Regions from separate parts of the Pseudomonas sp. PDNC002 genome, predicted to be linked through region 2. Evidence: riboswitches for the same ligand, from Rfam matches in the RefSeq annotation. Region 2 holds a riboswitch; the other holds the start of a gene.
The links. A riboswitch is a leader RNA that binds a small molecule or an ion and turns the genes downstream of it on or off. The one in region 2 is predicted to bind cobalamin.

Region 1 (9,751 bases), 150 kb from region 2:
TGGCGCCGGGACCGAGGCCGATCACGCTGAGGCGTCCGCGCGGCTGGCCGATGCTCTCGGCTTCGGCCGGTGTGGCGGCGCGGTGCAGGTGGAAGGAGTCGCCATGCAGCACTTCCGGCGGCAGCGTTTCATCCGGGTCGATGAAGCGCAACGGTAAACCCATCTCGGCGGCGACGGTGGCCAGCGCCGGGTCGGCCATGCGGCAGCGCGGCGCGATCACCGCTGCCAGCGCACCTTCCGCCAGGCCCGCCTGGGCAAGGCCCTGGCGAATGCGCTCAGGCAGTTGGGAGTCCACCAGCGTGACATGGGCGAGCACGACGCGCGGATGGATGCGCAGTTCGTTCGGCGCGATGCCATTGGCGCGCGCATCGATGCGCAAGGTGTGCGCGGCGTCGTCGGCCAGTGGCAGGTCCAGTGCCTCCAGCCAGGGCGCGTCGCCTTCGATGCGCAGTGTGTCGCCGCCCAGCAGGTCTGAGACGAAGCGTTTGCCCTGCTCGATATCGGCCAGCGCATAACCTTCCGGCGGGTCCAGCAGGCAGGCGCCAAAACGCAGCTCGCCGCTGGTGGTGATGGCTGGCGCCACGTCCAGCGAAGTGGCGATCTCACGGGCCATGCGGTTCACCCCGCCCAGCCCGCCGAGCAGCGGCACCACGGCGCTGCCATCTTCGGCGATTGCCAGCACCGGCGGCTCCGCACCTTTCTCGGCGAGCAGCGGGGCCAGGGTGCGGATGACGATACCGGCGGCGCACAGGGCGATGATCGCCGTGTCGTCGCGATACAGCTGGCGCAGGGTATCGCCGAAGTTCGTGTAAGACTCGTCGGCGCCTTCAACACGGTCCTTCAGGCCCATCACGCGCGCCTGTGGATAAACGTTCTGCAGGCGCCGAGCAGTGGCCAGCGCACCCTGGCCGAGAATGACGATCGCGGCGCGCATCAGCCGTTCCACCGTTGGCCGGGGATGACGATCATCGAGAAGTAGGGCGACGCCATCGGGTCGACGTCGTCCAGCGCAACGATGCGCTGCTCGCGCATGGTCGCACGCTCGACGTAGTGAGCGCCGCTGTCGCGATCCAGCTCGCGCAGCACGCGGCGGACCTTGTCGAAATTGCGCCCCAGCTTCATCACCACCGCCGCATCGGCGTCGGCCAGGCGGCGCTTGAGTTCTTCTTCGGGCAGCACGCCGGAGAGCACCGACAGGCTCTGGTTGCGATACACCAGCGGCACGCCGAGCACCGCTGCGCTGCCGAGCATGGAACAGACGCCGGGTACGACTTCGGTGTCATAGCGGTCTGAAAGGCGGTCGTGCAGGTACATGTACGAGCCGTAGAAGAACGGGTCGCCCTCACAGATCACCGCGACGTCACGGCCGGCGTCCAGATGCTCGGCCACCTGAGCGGCGGCGGTGTCGTAGAAGTCGCTGATCACGCCTTCGTAGGTCAGCGGCGGCTCCAGTTTCTCGGTGGTCACCGGGTACACCAGTGGCAGGCGTTGCTGCTCATCGAGCAGGTGCTCCTCGATGATGGCGAAGGCGTTGCCGCCCTGGCCTGCGTGGTGCTTGGCCTTGGCCACGAAGTAGCCGATCACCGGGGACGCGCGCAGCAGGCGCAACGCCTTGAGGGTCAGCAGTTCCGGGTCGCCCGGGCCGACGCCCAGGCCGATCAGGCGGCCGGCCATCACTCCACCTCCGTGGCGAGTGCGTTCACCGCCGCCGCTGCCATTGCGCTGCCGCCACGGCGGCCACGAACGATGACGTAGGGCACGCCACGGCTGTCCGCGGCGAGGGCGTCCTTGGACTCCATCGCGCCGACGAAGCCCACCGGGAAGCCGAGGATCAGCGCCGGTTTCGGCGCGCCGGCGTCGAGCATTTCCAGCAGGTAGAAGAGGGCGGTCGGCGCGTTGCCGATCACCACCACGGCGCCTTCGAGGTGCTCGCGCCAGTGCTCCAGAGCCACCGCCGAGCGGGTGTTGCCCAGCTCTCTGGCGAGCGCCGGGACGTTCGGATCGTTGAGCGTGCAGATCACCTTGTTGTCTGCCGGCAGGCGCGCGCGGGTGATGCCCTCGGCGACCATTCGCGCATCGCAGAGGATCGGCGCACCGCTGGCCAATGCCGCGCGGCCAATGGCACCGGCGCCTGCGGAGAAGCGCAGGTCCTGCACTACGTCGACCATGCCGCAGGCGTGGATCACCCGTACGGCGAGTTTCTCCAGGTCGGCCGGGATACCGGTGAGGTCGGCTTCGGCACGGATGATGGCGAAGGATTGGCGATAGATCGCCTGGCCGTCGCGGATGTAATCAAGCATCGGTGGGGACTCCGGGTGCGGCGAGCAGGTCGCCCGCGGCATCGAGGGAAAGGTTGCGCGCCAGCGGCTGGCCGAAGCCGGCCACGCCATCGGCGCGACGGAACAGGTCATAGCGGCCGTCGGCGACGGCCAGCAGGGTGTAGGGGGCGACGTGGGCGGCGGCACAGGAGCGCGGGCAGCCGCACAGGTGAACGCCGGCCGGCGGCGCGTGACGCAGGCGTTCGGCGAGGCGCAGGGCGTCGGCCTTGGTGTCGGCCAGCCCGCGTGCGCAGCCGCTGGAGCCACTGCAGGCAACGATGCGCGACAGCGGCTGCGCAGCGTCGATCACCAGACCGAGGCTGCCTAGCGCACCGAGGACGATGGCGGCGTCGATCGACGCCACATCGGGAAGGACCAGACTTTGCCAGGGCGTCAGACGTAGCTGACCGCCGCTATGGCGTTCCGACAGATCGGCGAGGGCGAACAGGGTGGAGCTATCGAGTCGTCCGAGGATGAATCCTGCGCCGACCATGGCGCGTTCCGCCTGGTGCTGGGGACGAATGCCAAGATGGCCGAAAGGCTGCGGCGCAGGACGCCGCCAGTTATCCACAGCCGGGCCGAGTTGCAGCGCGAAGGGTAGGCGTTGCTGCAAGCGCGCCAGGAGTGCCTCATCGCCGAGCATCTCGCGGAGCTGGCGCATGCGTGTCTGGCCATCGCCGACGAGATCGAGGAACAGGTGCAGCAGGGTTTCCACCAGCAGCGGAACTTGCTCGGCAGTGACGGCGGCGAGGGCGGGGCGATCCGTTTCGTTCTGTGGTGGACAGCCGGCCAGGCCGAAGGCAAATAGCGGCTCAGCGTTATCGGACATCGCCGACAGCCAGAGATCGTTGGGGTGCTCCAGCATCGCCAGGTTTTCGCCGGCGTCCAACTGAATGCCGAACTTGGGCGACAGGCCGTGGAAGCGCGTCGTGCCTTCCAACAGGTCGAGTAGTTGGCGGGCCAGCGGAGCGGCATTGAAAGTCGTCCCGCCATCAAGGCCGAGTGCCGGACTGACCAGCAGATTGCGCACATCATCCGACGCCAATTCACGCGGGCCGAGGCCGGCAGTGAGCAACTCGCGGCTCAGCGCGTTCTCGGCGCCGGCATGGACGCCGCGGATCTGCAGGTTGGCGCGGTTGGTCGCTTCCAGCACGCCGTCGGCATGGCGCTCGGCGGCCCGGGCAATGGCGCGCGCGGCGTGGGCGTCGAGTTGTCCACAGGGCAGCTTGATGCGGCAGATGCCGCCATCGCGGGAGGCCACGATGCGCAGCAGGCCGGGGCAGGCATGCGGACGGACGGGCAGAGCTGAAGAGTCTTGCACTGAGGTCACCAGGGCTGGGTCGCGGTGACCTGCGAATCCCCATAGGGGACTTCACGACACCGATACACCCCGCTCGATGTCTGCACACGCGACTGGTTTCGTCGGCAGGTCTCCTGGCTGGCAGGTCCTCATCCAGCGCGGCCTTCCCGGTTGCCCAGTGGCCTGGCCGGCGGCACGGAATGTTGTTCCCGTACCGCCGCATTGCGCGGACTCGCTGCTTACAGTTGCGGGGGCAGCCACGGCTTAACCGTGTTCCCTCTTCGGCTCCTGGAAACCTCACCGATAAAGGCGAAGCGTCCTACGAGCACCGACGAAGCGGGTATTATGCCTGCTTTGCCCGAAGGCAGGAAAAGCCTGCCCGTCGGATCAACCCGAGGAATTTTCATGACGCCCTGGCTGACCATCGTCGGCATCGGCGAGGACGGCTATGCCGGCCTCGGCAAGGCCGCGCGCCGAGCCCTGCTCGCTGCCAGCGAAGTGATCGGCGCGCCGCGCCAGCTGGAGCTGCTGCCCCATTGCCTGCGCGCCAACCGGCAGGCCTGGCCGAGCCCGTTCAGCCTGGAGCCGGTGCTGCGCCGGCGCGGCGAACCGACCTGCGTGCTGGCCAGTGGTGATCCGATGTGGTTTGGCGTCGGCGCGAGCCTGGCCCGCCAGATCCCGGCCGAGGAAATGCTTGTGCTCAGCGCGCCGTCCTCTGCCTCCCTCGCGGCAGCGCGCATGGGCTGGGCACTGCAGGATTGCACGCTGATCTCGCTGGTGGCGCGTCCATTGGCCGCACTCAACGCGCAGATCCACGAGGACGCCAGGCTGCTGATCCTCAGTAATGATGGCGACAGCCCGGCCGCTATTGCCGCATTGCTGTGCGAGCGGGGCTTCGCCACAAGCCGGCTGAGCGTGCTGGAGCACCTGGGCGGCGATAGCGAACGGCGCATCGATGGCGTGGCTGGCGATTGGGCCTTGGCGCAGGCGGCGGCGCTGAATCTGGTGGCGGTGCAGTGCATCGCCGGTGAAGACGCGCAGCGCCTGCCTCTTACGATTGGCCTGCGTGATGACGACTACCGCCACGACGGTCAACTGACCAAGCGCGACGTGCGCGCCGTGACCCTGGCGCGGCTGGCGCCGAAGCCGGGCGAGCTGCTCTGGGACGTTGGCGCTGGCTGCGGCTCCATCGGCATCGAATGGATGCGCGCGCATCCGAGCTGCCGCACGCTGGCCATCGAGGCCAACGAAGGCCGCCAGGAGCACATCCGTTTCAACAGCGACGCCCTCGGCGTGCCAGCGCTGCAACTGGTCTGCGGGGCCGCGCCGGAAGCGTTGCAGGGACTGGAGCAACCCGATGCCATCTTCATCGGTGGTGGCGTCACCGTGCCCGGAGTATTCGAACACTGCTGGGAACAGCTCAAGCCCGGCGGTCGGCTGGTAGCCAATGCCGTCACCTTGCAGAGCGAGGCGGCGCTGGTGAGCTGGCGCGAGCGCGTGGGCGGCGAACTGATCCGCCTGTCCGTGTCCCAGGCCCAGCCGCTGGGTGGCTTCGACACCTGGCGAGCGGCGCTGCCGATCACGTTGCTGGAAGCCTGGAAGCCGCTGGTCGAGTGAGCATGCGCGAAGAAACCCCGGAGCAGCCGCGCCCGCTGCGCAGCGGCTACACCACCGGCAGTTGCGCCACTGCCACCAGCCTGGCGGCGGCGCGCCTGTTGCTCACCGGTGAAGTGCTGGACGCCGCGCAGATCGCCCTGCCGAAAGAGCGCAGCGCGACCCTGCGCCTGGAGTTCTGCCGGCTTACCGCTGACGGCGCCGAAGCCGGCACGCTGAAGGATGCCGGCGACGACCCGGACGTGACCCACGGTGCGCTGGTTTTCGCCCGCGTGGCGCTGAGTGTCGAACCGGGCGTGCGTTTCCATGCCGGCGAAGGTGTCGGCATGGTGACCAAACCCGGCCTGGTGCTGCCGGTGGGCGAGCCGGCGATCAACCCGGTACCGCGGCAGATGATGCGCGACAATCTCGCCGCGCTGGCCGCCGAGTGCGGCTACGTCGGAGGCTTCGACGTCACGATCAATATCGAGGGTGGCGCCGAGCTGGCGCTCAAGACTATGAACCCGCGCCTGGGCATCCTCGGCGGGCTGTCGATCCTCGGCACCACCGGCATCGTCCGGCCATTCTCCTGCTCGGCCTACATCGCCTCGATCCAGCAGGGCATCGACGTCGCCCGCGCCAATGGATTCCGCCACCTGGCCGCCTGCACCGGCAACGCCAGCGAGGACGCCATGCGCCGGCGCTACGGTTTCGACGACACCGCGCTGATCGAGATGGGCGACTTCGCCGGCGCCGCGCTCAAGCACCTGCGCAAGGTGCCGGTGGAGCGCTTCAGCGTCTGCGGCGGCTTCGGCAAGATCAGCAAGCTCGCTGCGGGGCACATGGACCTGCACAGCCGCCACTCCAGCATCGATCTGCCACAGCTGGCGGAGTGGGCTGCGAACATTGGCGCCTCGGCAGACCTGCAGCAGCGCATGTGCGAGGCCAACACCAGCCAGCAGGCGCTGGCGCTGTGCCGCGCGGAGGGCATCGCACTGGGCGATGCGGTGTGCGCCCGCGCGCTGGCCTTCGCCCGGCGTATCGTGCCCCTTGAAGTAACGCTGGAAGTCTTCGCCATCGACCGCCAGGGCAACCTGGTGGGCGAGGCGCTGGAGGTGAGATGAAACGGGTCCTGCTGCTGGGCGGAATCGGTGAGGCGCTGGCTATCGCGCGAAGGCTGGGACCGCAGCATCTCTACAGTCTTGCCGGCCTCGGCAAGGTGCCGGACGACTTAGCCTGCGAAGTGCGCGTGGGTGGTTACGGTGGCGCCGAAGGCCTGGCCGGATTCATCCGCGAACAGGGCTTCGACCTCCTGCTCGATGCGACTCATCCCTATGCTGCGCAGATCAGCGCCAACGCCGCCCATGCTGCGGAGCTGGCCGGTGTGCCGTGCTGGGCGCTGCGGCGGCCCGGCTGGCAGGCGGGTGCTGGCGATGATTGGCGCGAGGTCGCCGATTGGCCTGGGTTGATCAGGGCACTGAAGGATTTTCGCCGTCCGCTGTTCACCCTGGGGCGTGAGCCGCTGGAGCACCTGGGCGAGATTCCCGCGCACCAGCACTGGACCGTTCGTTGCCTGCAAAGCCTGCCCGGCAACGAGCGCGCTGAAGTGCTCGGCGCGCGTGGACCGTTCACCCTGGAGGGGGAGCGCGAGCTGTTCGCGCGGTTGGGTACCGACGTGCTGATCAGCAAGAACAGCGGCAGCCAGGCCACCGAGCCGAAGCTGCAGGTCGCCCGCGAGCGTGGCGTGCCGGTGCTGATCCTGGCGCGGCCGGCGTTGCCGCTCGTGGAGCGGGAGTTCGACGGCGTTGAGTCGCTGTGGGCGGCTCTGGAACGCCTGCTGGCGGAATGAGGGAACGCATCGCTCGAGGAGCGTTCACAGCGTCGTAATGGTTCGCGAGCAGGCTCGCTCCTGCAGAACCGTCATGAAGCTTCTCCGGTGGCCGGCGCGCCTCTATGCTGGGCCCCGGCTTTCACAGGGAGTGACACCATGCTGCGAATCCTCGGCCGCGCTTCATCGATCAACGTGCGCAAGGTGCTCTGGACCTGCGCCGAACTGAACCTGCCGTACGAACGGGAGGACTGGGGCTCGGGCTTTCGCTCCACGGCTTCGGCGGAGTTCATCGCACTCAATCCCAATGCCATGGTGCCGGTGCTTGTCGACGGCGACTTCGTGCTCTGGGAGTCCAACGCCATCTGCAGCTATCTCGCCAGCCAGTATCCGCTCGATGAACTGCTGCCCGACTCGCCCCGCGAGCGCGCGCTGGTGGAGCAATGGATGGGTTGGCAGGCCACCGAACTGAACAATGCCTGGCGCTATGTGTTCATGGCCCGCGTGCGCAACAGCCCCAGCCATACCGACGAATCCGCCATCGCCCTGAGCGAGGCGCAGTGGAACCATTGCATGTCCCTGCTGGACCGGCAGCTGGAACGCACCGGTGCCTTCGTCACCGGCGCCTGCTTCAGCCTTGCCGACGTCGTCCTTCGCCTGTCGGTGAACCGCTGGTACCTGACGCCCATGCAGCGCCCGGAGTTGCCGGCTGTGGCGGCCTACTACGAACGGCTGAGCGAGCGGCCGGGGTTCCTGTTGCATGGGCGCAATGGGGAGCCTTGAGAGGGGCGGAAATTCGGCGCCAGGAGACGACCCTCACCCCAGCCCTCTCCCAAGGGGAGAGGGGGCCGTTCGGAGTGGGGCAATGTATCTGTGTCAGCCGGCGAATGTTGGTCGAACAGAGCGCGCAGGACTGTTCCCTCTCCCTCTGGGAGAGGGCTAGGGTGAGGGGCTCTTAGCGATAGGAGCCCGAAATTTCAGCGATCCGCCGATACTCCGCCCCCAGCTCGTCTGCCAGTTTTTGTGCGCGGCCAAGCCGCACGGCCCCACCCTCGATATCCACCAGCACAGTCGGGCAGCCCATCGGCTGCAACGCCGGCCAGTCGCGCAGGCGGCCATCGGTGAGCACCAGCAGTCGCTGATGTTCCGCAGGCTTCTGTCGCTGGCGCTTGTCCAGCCATGCGCGGGCTTGCTCAAGCGCCTCGATCAGCGGGGTACCGCCGCCGGCGCCGAGTTGTTCCAGCCACTCCTGCAACTGATTCGATGCCTTCTGGCCTTGCCACAACCAGCGCGGCTGCGCACCAGTGGCATGCAGTACAGCGAGGCGCGCGCGTTGCCGGTAAGCCTGTTCGAAAGTGTCGGCGAGCAGCCCCTTGGCCTGGGCGAGCGCGCCATGGCGGCGGGTGCTGGCCGAGGCGTCGACGATCACCAGCCAGAGTTCGGCGGGCTTGTGGCTGCGGGCGCGCAGCACCAGGTCGGCGCGGCGTTGGGGGCGGCCATTGCGCAGGGTCTCGGGCCAGTCGATGCGGCCGTGCGTACCCTGTTGGCGGGCGCCGTGGCGGCCGCCGGCGAGCTGGCCGGGTCGAGAGTTGGCATCCGCGCCTGGGGCCGGGCGCGGGCGGATGCTCAGGGCTTTTTTGGCCAGCCCGTCAACTGTCGGCGTTCGCCCATGGCGACGCTCTGCGCGGGCAGTTCACCCCATTGGCCTTCGCCGTTGGAGGCGTTGGAGGCTGCCTGGGATTGGCTGGAAGAAGACTGCGGAGGCGTCATCGATTGCGGTGGTGCGTGACGACGGCGGTGGGCGAGCGCGAAGTGCTCCACCGCCTCGATGTCCTGCGCCTCGATGGCGTTGGCGCCGCGCCAGGCGGCGTGGGCGCGGGCCGCGCGCAACCAGACCAGGTCGGCGCGCAGGCCATCGACGCCAGCGGCGTGGCAGCGCTCGGCGATCTCGTTCAACGCAGCATCATCCAGCGCAATCGCGGCAAGGCCTTGCCGGGCATCGACACAGCGCTGTTGCAGCGCTTGCTGTGCGCCTTGCCACTGAATGAGGAAGGCCTGCGGATCGGCATCGAAGGCCAGCCGGCGGCGAACGATTTCGGCGCGCTCGCTCGGCGCCGGGGTGCCTTGCAGTTGCACCTTGAGGCCGAAGCGGTCCAGCAGTTGCGGGCGCAGTTCGCCTTCTTCCGGGTTCATGGTGCCGATCAGCACGAAGCGCGCCGGATGGCTGTGGGACAGGCCGTCGCGCTCGATCAGGTTGACGCCGCTGGCGGCCACGTCGAGCAGCAGGTCGACGAGGTGGTCGGGCAGCAGGTTCACTTCATCCACATAGAGCACACCACCGTGGGCGTGGGCCAGCACGCCGGGGGAGAACTGCGCGCGACCTTCCCCTAGTGCGGCGTCAAGGTCGAGGGTGCCGACGATACGTTCCTCGCTGGCGCCCAGCGGCAGGGTGACGAAGCGCCCGCCGTCGAGCAGGTCGGCGACGCCGCGCGCCAGGGTGGACTTGGCCATCCCGCGCGGCCCTTCGATCAGCACGCCACCGATGGCTGGATCGATGGCCGCCAGGCACAGGGCCAGCTTCAGCTCATCGGCGCCGACGACGGCGGCCAGGGGGAAGTGGGGAAGGGCGCTCATGGAGGATTCCTGCGGATTTCGTCCGTGCATGGTAGCGAACCGGGCGCAGGAGGTGCGACCAATGTCCATCAGAACGAT
Region 2 (9,751 bases):
CAGTTGCTCTACCTGGAAGCCGAAGCGGCGGGCCTGTCGGGCACCGGCATCGGCTGCTATTTCGATCCGGCGCTGGACGAATTGCTCGGCGGTGGTCCGGACTGCCCGGTCAGCCTCTATCATTTCACCATTGGCCGCGCGGTCTGGGATGAACGGCTCTCCAGCCTTCCCGCCTATCCGTCGCCACGCCGACTCCCACTTCAGCAAGTCCGCAATTGAGGAAACAACGCGCATGACCCAGATCCTGGACAACCTGGTGGCTCTGCTGAGCCTGGAACAGATCGAAGAGAACCTGTTCCGCGGCACGAGCCAGGACCTCGGGTTCCGCCAGCTCTACGGCGGGCAGGTACTCGGCCAGGCGCTGTCGGCGGCCAGCCAGACCGTCGACCCGGAGCGCCACGTGCACTCGATGCACGGCTACTTCCTGCGCCCGGGCGATGCCAGCAAGCCGGTCGTCTACCAGGTCGACCGCGTGCGCGACGGCGGCACCTTCAGCACCCGCCGCGTCACCGCGATCCAGAAGGGCCAGCCGATCTTCGCCCTGAGCACCTCGTTCCAGACCGACGAGGAAGGCTTCGAGCACCAGATCACCATGCCCGACGTGGTCGGCCCGGAGAACCTGCCGACCGATCAGGAACTCAAGAAGCGCAGTGCCGCGCAGTTCCCCGAGCGCATCCGCGACAAGCTGCTCTATCCCAAGCCCATCGAAATCCGCCCGGTGACCGAGAACGACCCGTACGACCCGGAGGTCGGCGAGCCGATCAAGTACCTCTGGCTGCGCGCCGACGGCAAGCTGCCGGACGTGCCGGCGCTGCACAAGTACATCCTCGCCTATGCCTCGGACTTCGGTTTCCTCACCACCTCCCTGCTGCCCCACGGCCGCTCGGTGTGGCAGAAGGACATGCAGGTCGCCACCATCGACCATTCCGTGTGGTTCCACCGCGACCTGCGCGCGGACGAGTGGCTGCTCTACGCCATCGATAGCCCCTGGGCCGGCAATGGCCGTGGCTTCGTGCGCGGCAGCATCTTCAATCGTGACGGCCAGCTGGTCGCTTCCTCGACCCAGGAAGGCCTGATCCGCCGCCGCGAGGACTGGGCATGAGGCTTGGGGATATCCGTCATTGGGTGTTCGACATGGACGGCACCCTGACCCTGGCGGTACACGACTTCCCGGCGATCAAGCGCGCGCTGGGGATTCCCCAGGAGCACGACATCCTCACCCACCTGGCCGCGCTGCCGGAGGATGAGGCGGCGGCCAAGCATGCCTGGCTGCTGGAGCACGAGCGCGAGCTGGCGGTGGCTTCCAGGGCCGCGCCGGGCGCGGTGGAGCTGGTGCGTGCGCTGCATGGTGCGGGCTATCGCCTGGGCATCCTCACGCGCAACGCCCATGAGCTGGCGCTGATCACGCTGGCTGCGATTGGCATTGGTGATTGCTTCCTGACTGAAGATGTTCTCGGCCGTGGCGAGGCCGATCCCAAGCCAAGCCCGGACGGCCTGCTGCGCCTGGCGGCGCGCTGGGACGTAGCGCCACAGAAGATGCTGATGGTCGGCGACTACCGCTTCGACCTCAACTGCGCGCGTGCGGCCGGGGCGCACAGTGCGCTGGTGAATCTTGCTGAGAATCCCTGGCCCGAGCTGACCGACTGGCACGCGCAGGATTGCGCGGAGCTGGGGCGGATGGCGGGGGTTCTGGTTTAAGCACGCTGCTGTGCGGGTTCGCGAGCAAGGGCTAGGCGCCCCCCTCGGTCCTACAAGGGGCGGAGTGCTCTGATCGACCCGAGCACGCCGGGTAGCTCTTCGTAGAGCGAGCTTGCTCGCGAACAGCTGCGCTGCATATCGCCCTACGCGTAGGAGCGGACTTCGTCCGCGATTGGTGTCCGGCCACGTCAGGTCATCGCGGGTGAATCCGCTCCTGCGGGTTGGCATCGGCGCGCTGGATTTCCCCTCACCCCAGCCCTCTCCCTCAGGGAGAGGGGGCCGTTTGGCATTTGTGGGAGCTTGTGGCGTCAGCCGGCGAGCGCTGAGGCCTTACCCTTCTCCGACAGTCTCCTCTCCCTCAGGGAGAGGGAGCCGTTTGGCATTTTGGGGAGCTTGGGGAGTCAGCCGGCGAGCGCTGAGGCTCTACCCTGCTCGGACAGTCCCCTCTCCCTCAGGAGCGGGGCGCGTAGCCAGGGTCAGGGTAAGGGCCGCCAGGCTGCTTCTCTTACAGCTCCGGCGTCCAGGTCACCGCCAGCAGCGCGGTGCGGCCCGGTTCGCGGTAGGGGCGGGCTTCGCCCATGAAGTCCATCGGGCTGGTTGGGCGTAGGTAGTCGCCCAGGGTGTAGTCGCGGTCCAGGGCGTTATCCAGCTTCAGGTCGAAGCGAATCTCATTGCTGGCCAGCCAACTGGTGCGCAGGTCGAGCACGCCGTAGCCGGAGAGTTCGCGGGTGTTGGCCGCGTCGTCGTAGCGCTGGCTGACCGCACGCCAGGTGCCGCCGACACCGAAGGCGCCGAACTGGCGATCGAGGTCCAGGTTCAAGGTACGGCGCGCGCGGTACGGCAGGGTGTGGCCGGTGTCGCGGTCGCGCGGGTCGATCAGGCTCAAACCGAGAGCGGCCTGCCAGCCCAGTACGTCGCGGGCAACGCTGGCCTCGAAGCCATTGATGCGCGCCTTGTTGATGTTCTCCGGCTGGTTGCTGGTGCTGTCCCAGGCGATCAGATCGTCGATCTCGGTGCGGTACAGCGAGGCTTCCAGGTGCGTGCCGGAGAAGTCGCCGCGCCATTGCAGCTCATAGGTCTTCGAGGTCTCGGCCTTCAGGTCCGGGTTGCTCGCGCCGGGGTAGTAGAGGTCGCTGAAGGTCGGTGCGCGGAAACCTTCGCCGTAGCTGGCGATCCAGGTCTGGTTGTCGCCGACCGGCAGGCTGAAGGCGGCGTTCCAGCTGTTCTGGCTGCCGTAGGCCTGGTTGTTGTCGTGGCGGATGCCCAGTTCGGTGCCGAAGCTGTCGCCCTTGAAGCTGTGCTGGGCGAAGAAGGCGCGGTTGCTGCGCTGGTCCTCGGCGAAGTCGGTGCTGCCGTCGACCTTGTCTTCGTACCAGTCGGCGCCCAGGGCCAGCTGGTTGGAGTCGTCCAGTTGCAGGCGGTTGATCCAGCTCGCCGAGTGGCGGGTGGTCTCCAGGGTGCCGTTGTTCCAGCTGTCGGCGGCGCCCACGGCCTTGTTGCGGTCGAAGCTGCGGCCCAGCTCCAGGCGGCTGTTCCACATCTTCGTGATCTGACCGTCGAGGTAGGCGCTGTAGCTGCTGACGCGGAATTCGTCCTGCGGCGTACCGGGCTCGAAGTTGTAGGCGTCGTCGTATTCGTTCTTGCCGCGCTGGTCGTTGAGGTTCAGGCCGGCTTTCCAGTCGTCGCTGAAGCGATGGTCCAGGTTCAGGTGCACGGCCTTGTTGCGCTGGGCGTCGTGGTCGCTGTCGGCGCCGACGTTGTCGCTGGTGCGGTCCCAGCCCTGACTCTCATCCAGGCTGCCGCCGAGGTTGTAGCGGGTCTGCTCGTTGCCGCCGGAAAGGCTCAGGCTGCGCTCGAAGGTGCCGTGGCTGCCGGCGGCCAGGCGCACTTCCGGGTGCAGGCCGGCTTCGCCGCGGCGGGTGAAGATCTGGATGACCCCACCAATGGCGTCGGCGCCGTACAGCGCCGAGCGCGGGCCTCGGGTCACTTCGACGCGCTCGATGCTGTCGATGCTCAGGTAGTCCAGGCGGGCGATGCCGCTGCTGGCCGAGGCGATGCGCTGGCCGTCCACCAGCACCAGGGTTTGCGCGGTGCTGGTGCCGCGCACGGAGTACGAGACCACGCCGCCGGAGCTGCCCATCTGCACGCCGGGCACGCGGGCGAGCAGGGCGGGGACACTGCGTACCTGCAGGCGTTCGATGTCGGCGCGGGTGAACACGCTGTTGGCCGAGGTGGCTTCGGCGCGCGGCTGGGCCTGGCGCGCTGAGGTGATCACCTGGTCGGAGAGCGTGTAGATGTCGCCAGCGGCGAAGGCCATGCCGGGGAGCAGGCTGGTGGCCAGGGCGAGTCGGGTCAGTTTCATGGAACGTCCTCAAAAGCGGGCGGATGACTTTCGAGGAGGGCGTGGCAAGGGCGGCAGGCCGCACTTGACGGTGCGGCCCTCCGCAACACCTGTCGGGGCGTGTCGAGGGCGGTCTCCGGGCTGCCGACGTCACATCGCCGCCTTCCCGCGTTCTGCAGTGGCGGATGGCGATGCTGCGCTCCCTGTCGGGGCGCGTCGGTTACCGTTGCGGGGGCAGCGCAGGTCTTTCACCTGCTTCCCGTTACCTCGAACGAAAACGGGCGCACCTTAGTCGGTGCGCCCGTCACTGGCAATACTCCCGAGGAGGGATGCGCCGATCGGTCTCAGCGGTTGCCGAGGGCCTCCAGGCGCGCCTTCACCGAGGCTTCGATGCCCGCAGCGTCAAGACCGCACTCCGCGAGCATCTGTGCGGGCTTGGCGTGCTCGACGTAGTAGTCCGGCAGACCCAGGTGCAGGATTGGCTGCTGGATATTCTCGCGGGCGAGGAATTCGCTGACGGCGGCGCCAGCGCCACCCATCACCGAGTTTTCCTCGATGGTCACCAGCAGCTCGTGGCTGGCGGCCAGCTGGCGCACCAGCTCCTCGTCGAGCGGCTTGACGAAGCGCATGTCGGCGACCGTGGCGTCGAACTGTTCGGCGACTTTCAGCGCTTCGGCCAGTTGCACGCCGAACACCAGGAAGGCGACCTTGCCGGCCTTGCCTTCGCGGCGCACCACGCCCTTGCCGATTTCCACCGGGGCCAGCTCGGCTTCGATGGCGGCGTTCGGGCCGGTGCCGCGCGGGTAGCGCACCGCCGCCGGGCCTTCGAAGTGATGGCCGGTGGTGAGCAGCTTGCGCAGTTCGTTCTCGTCGCTGGGGGTCATCACCAGCATGCCGGGGATGCAGCGCAGGTAGGAGAGGTCGAAGCTGCCGGCGTGGGTCGGGCCGTCTTCGCCCACCAGGCCGGCGCGGTCGATGGCGAACAGCACGTCGAGGTTCTGCACCGCGACGTCGTGGATCAACTGGTCGTAGCCGCGCTGCAGGAAGGTGGAGTAGATCGCCACCACCGGCTTGGCGCCGTCGCAGGCCATGCCGGCCGCCAGGGTCACGGCGTGCTGTTCGGCGATGGCGACGTCGAAGTAGCGGTCCGGGAATTTGTCGGCGAAGGCCACCAGGTCGGAGCCTTCCTTCATCGCCGGGGTAATGCCGACCAGGCGCGGGTCCTGGGCAGCCATGTCGCACAGCCATTGGCCGAACACGCTGGAGTACTTCGGCCCGCCGGCCTTCTTCGGCACGGCGTGGGCGGGGGCGCCTTCGGGCTCCAGCTTGGTGATGGCGTGGTAGCCGATCGGGTCGATCTCGGCCGGGCCGAAGCCCTTGCCCTTCTTGGTCACCACGTGCAGGAACTGCGGGCCCTTGAGGTCACGCATGTTGCGCAGGGTGGCGATCAGGGTCGGCAGGTCGTGGCCATCGATGGGGCCTATGTAGTTCCAGCCCAGCTCCTCGAAGAGCGTGCCGGGGACCAGCATGCCCTTGGCGTATTCCTCGGTGCGGCGGGCGATCTCCCAGGCGCCGGGCAGGCGCGAGAGCACCTTCTTGCTGCCTTCGCGCATGCTGCTGTAGGTGCGGCTGGAGAGGATCTTGGCCAGGTAGTTGGACAGGCCGCCGACGTTGTTGGAGATCGACATGTCGTTGTCGTTGAGGATCACCAGCATGTCGGCCTTCACTTCCGACGCGTGGTTGAGCGCCTCGAAAGCCATACCGGCGGTCAGCGCGCCGTCACCGATCACTGCCACCGACTTGCGGTTGGAGCCCTGCATGCGCGCGGCGATGGCCATCCCTAAGGCGGCGCTGATGGAGGTGCTGGAGTGGCCGACGCCGAAGGTGTCGTACTCGCTCTCCGAGCGGCGCGGGAAGGCGGCCAGGCCGTCCTTCTGGCGCAGGCTGCCCATGCGCTCGCGGCGACCGGTGAGGATCTTGTGCGGGTAGGCCTGGTGGCCGACGTCCCACACCAGGCGGTCGTCCGGGGTGTCGAAGACGTAGTGCAGGGCCACCGTCAGCTCGATCACGCCGAGCCCGGCGCCGAAGTGGCCGCCGGTCTGGCCGACGCTGTACAGGAGGTACTGGCGCAGTTCGTCAGCGAGGGTCAGCAGCTCCGCTTCCCCCAGCCGGCGCAGTTCGACCGGCGTGCTGGCGCGGTCGAGCAGGGGCGTGGCAGGGCGCTCGCGGGGAATCTCGTGGAACGTCGTGGGCATCAGGCTGATCGTTATGAAAGGCAAAGATGCGGAAGTTTACCCGAAGCTCCGGATTGGCCCAAGCAACGTGGGGCCAATCCTTCGGACGACCGGATAGTCGGAAATGGGGCGGCAGGCTGTGCCGAAATCGTCGTCGCTTCCGACGATTGCACGCAAGCGGGCCTTGGCGCGAGGATCCACTGTAGACACGATCACCGACCGGCGGCGGATTGCCGCAGTCTTTTGTAGCAATCGAGGAGGATGGCGTGACCCGACTGAGCCTGGATGAACTGCGCGAACTGTCCGAAGCGATCCTGCGTCGCCACGGTTTCAGCGAGCCCCACGTGCAGGGCGTGACCGAGACCGTGCTGGCCGGCGAGCGCGATGGCTGCACGTCCCACGGTGTTTGGCGCCTGCTGGGCTGCATCCATACGGCGCGCGCCGGCAAGGTCTCGCTGGACGCCGTGCCGGAGCTGTCGGAGCCGGCCCCGGCGCTGGTGCGGGTGGACGCCAAGGGCGGCTTCTCGCAGTGCGCCTTCGATCTCGGCCTGCCGAAGCTGGTCGAAAAGGCACGCAGCCAGGGCATTGCCGCGATGGCGGTCAATCACTGCGTGCACTTTTCGGCGCTGTGGGTGGAGATCGAGCGGATCGTCGCCCACGGCCTCGTGGCCCTGGCCGTCACCCCGGCGCAGGCCTACGTGGCGCCGGCCGGTGGGACGCGGCCATTGTTCGGCACCAACCCCATCGCCTTCGGCTGGCCGCGTGTCGGGCAGAATCCTTATGTCTTCGACTTCGCCACCACGGTCGTGGCGCGCGGTGAAATCCAGCTGCACGAGCGCGAGGGCAAGTCGATTCCGCTGGGTTGGGGTATCGATGCGCAGGGCAATCCCAGCACTGACGCAAGCGCCGTGCTCGACGGCGCCATGCTCACCTTTGGCGGGCACAAGGGCTCGGCGCTGGCGACCATGGTCGAGCTGATCGCCGGGCCGCTGATCGGCGACCTGACCAGTGCCGAGTCCACGGTGTTCGATGCCGGGACGAAATCCTCGCCGTATCACGGCGAACTGCTGATCGCCATCGACCCGGCGCGCTTCCTTGGTGCCGAAGCGCCGCAGCACCTGGCGCGGGCCGAGACGCTGTTCGAGTCCATCGTCGACATGGGCGCGCGCCTGCCGTCTCAGCGGCGTTTCACGGCACGCGAGCGCAGCCTGAAAGAGGGCGTGGCGATCAGCGATTCGCTGTATGCCGATTTGCGCGCGCTGCTGGAATAGTTCGAGATCGGCTTGCCCTTACGCCTGACCAACGCGTAGGGCGAATAACCTGGAGCAGGTTATCCGCCGTAGGTTCGGCGGCGGATAACGCTGGCGCGTTATTCGCCCTGCGAGCGCGCTGCACGGCGCGGCTCTTGTAGGAGCGGACCTTGTCCGCGATGGGACCGGCGCGCAGCGAAGTCATCGCGGACAAGGTCCGCTCCTACGTGAGTCTCACCATCGAACGCATAAAAAAGCCCCGGCACAAGGCCGGGGCTGAGCATCGGCGCGGGACTGGCCGACAGTTCACTCCCGCGCCGACGAACCCTCAGCGAGTCACGGCGTTGCGTGTCGTCTCGCCATCCACCAGCCGCGCGATGCCCAGCGGGTTGGCGTCCTTCAATGCGTCGGGCAGCAGCGCATCCGGGTAGTTCTGGTAGCACACCGGGCGCAGGAAGCGGTCGATGGCCAGGCTGCCGACTGACGTGCCGCGCGCGTCGGAGGTCGCCGGGTACGGCCCGCCGTGGACCATCGCGTCGCAGACTTCCACACCGGTCGGGTAGCCGTTGATCAGTAATCGTCCGGCCTTGCGCTCCAGCACCGGCACCAGGCCGGCGAAGCGCGAGAGGTCGCCCGGTTCGGCGATCAGTGTGGCGGTGAGCTGGCCGTGCAGGCCGTCCAGCGCGCGGCGCAGTTCGGCTTCATCGGCCACTTCGACAACGATGGTGGTCGGGCCGAAGACTTCTTCCTGCAGCAGTTCTTCACCTTCCAGCAGCAGGCTGGCCTTGGCCTGGAACAGTTGTGGGAACGCCTGTCGGCCCTCCTGTGGATGCCCGGCGAGGTGGCGCAGGCCGGGGTGGGTGAGCAGCTTGGCGATGCCCTTCTCGTAGCTTTTCAGGGTGCCGGCGTTGAGCATGGTCTGCGCCGGGCGCTGGCCGATCTCGGCGATCAGGTTGGCGGTGAACAGGCTGAAGGCCGGCGAAGCGATACCGATCACCAGGCCGGGATTGGTGCAGAACTGGCCGCAACCCATGACCACGGAATCCACCAGCTCGCGGGCGATTTTCTCGCCGCGCGCTTCCAGGGCGGCGGGCAGCACCAGCACCGGGTTGATGCTGCTCATCTCGGCGAACACCGGGATCGGCTGTGGGCGCGCGGCAGCCAGGTCGCACAGTGCGCGACCGCCCTTGAGCGAGCCGGTGAAGCCGACCGCCTGGATCGCCGGGTGCCTGACCAACGGCTCGCCAACGCCGGCGCCGTAGATCATGTTGAACACGCCGGCGGGCATGCCGGTGGATTCGGCTGCGCGGACGATGGCTTCGCCGACGAGTTCGGCGGTGGCCATGTGGCCGCTGTGGGCCTTGACCACCACCGGGCAGCCGGCGGCCAGCGCGGCGGCGGTATCGCCACCGGCGGTGGAGAAGGCCAGCGGGAAGTTGCTGGCGCCGAACACGGCCACCGGGCCGACGCCGGTGCGGTACTGGCGCAGGTCCGGGCGGGGCAGCGGCTGGCGCTCGGGCAGTGCGCGGTCGATGCGCGCGCCGAGGAAGTCGCCACGGCGCAGCACCTTGGCGAACAGGCGCATCTGGTTGGCGGTGCGGCCGCGCTCGCCCTGGATGCGTGCGGCGGGCAGGGCCGTCTCGCGACAAACGATGGCGATGAAATCGTCGCCGAGGGCTTCCAGTTCGCTGGCGATGGCGTCGAGGAACTGCGCGCGGCGTTCCGGCGACAGCGCATTGTAGGCTGGGAAGGCAGCTTCGGCGGCGCGGGCGGCGGCGTCGACTTCGGCTTCGGTGGCCTGGAGGAATTCGCGGGGCAGGGCTTCGCCAGTGCTGGCGTCGAGGCTCTGCAGGTGGATGCTGCCGGTGCCGATGCGTTGGCCGGCGATGAAGTTCTGGGCGGTCATGGGCGGGCTCTCTATTGGAAAGAGTGAGGTGAAGAGCAAGAGCCCCTCACCCCAGCCCTCTCCCGGAGGGAGAGGGAGCAGGTCGTGTGGCCGGCGACCTGGGAGTCAGCCGGCTTGCACGGTGTGCAGAGATTGCGGACGTATCGGCGAGAGTGGAATTTCGAGCCGGCACGTACGGTCCCCTCTCCCCTTGGGAGAGGGTTAGGGTGAGGGTGGTTCAATCGCCACTCAGAGTCCGACGTCAGGCAACTTCGGCCGATTCGCCAGCGCCTTGGCCATGATCGTCTCCACGTGCTCGCGATCCGCGCCTTGCAGCGCCAGG

Region 1: another riboswitch for cobalamin. It lies ahead of cobG (precorrin-3B synthase); the one in region 2 lies ahead of JVX91_RS09475 (TonB-dependent receptor).

What each region holds. Positions count from the first base shown of each region.
Region 1 covers NZ_CP070356.1:1,880,118-1,889,868, forward strand. The annotation lists gene cobJ (precorrin-3B C(17)-methyltransferase) at 1-934, opposite strand, end outside; gene JVX91_RS08760 (precorrin-2 C(20)-methyltransferase) at 934-1,674, opposite strand; gene JVX91_RS08765 (precorrin-8X methylmutase) at 1,674-2,300, opposite strand; gene cobG (precorrin-3B synthase) at 2,293-3,639, opposite strand; cobalamin riboswitch at 3,725-3,965, opposite strand; gene cbiE (precorrin-6y C5,15-methyltransferase (decarboxylating) subunit CbiE) at 4,024-5,235, shown strand; gene JVX91_RS08780 (cobalt-precorrin-5B (C(1))-methyltransferase) at 5,238-6,335, shown strand; gene JVX91_RS08785 (cobalt-precorrin-6A reductase) at 6,332-7,060, shown strand; gene JVX91_RS08790 (glutathione S-transferase) at 7,199-7,822, shown strand; gene JVX91_RS08795 (VWA domain-containing protein) at 7,995-8,663, opposite strand; gene JVX91_RS08800 (ATP-binding protein) at 8,666-9,673, opposite strand.
Region 2 covers NZ_CP070356.1:2,025,438-2,035,188, forward strand. The annotation lists gene JVX91_RS09460 (SagB/ThcOx family dehydrogenase) at 1-219, shown strand, start outside; gene tesB (acyl-CoA thioesterase II) at 233-1,102, shown strand; gene JVX91_RS09470 (HAD family hydrolase) at 1,099-1,698, shown strand; gene JVX91_RS09475 (TonB-dependent receptor) at 2,204-4,060, opposite strand; cobalamin riboswitch at 4,163-4,331, opposite strand; gene dxs (1-deoxy-D-xylulose-5-phosphate synthase) at 4,384-6,294, opposite strand; gene JVX91_RS09485 (Ldh family oxidoreductase) at 6,540-7,544, shown strand; gene JVX91_RS09490 (aldehyde dehydrogenase (NADP(+))) at 7,852-9,429, opposite strand; gene JVX91_RS09495 (dihydrodipicolinate synthase family protein) at 9,658-9,751, opposite strand, start outside.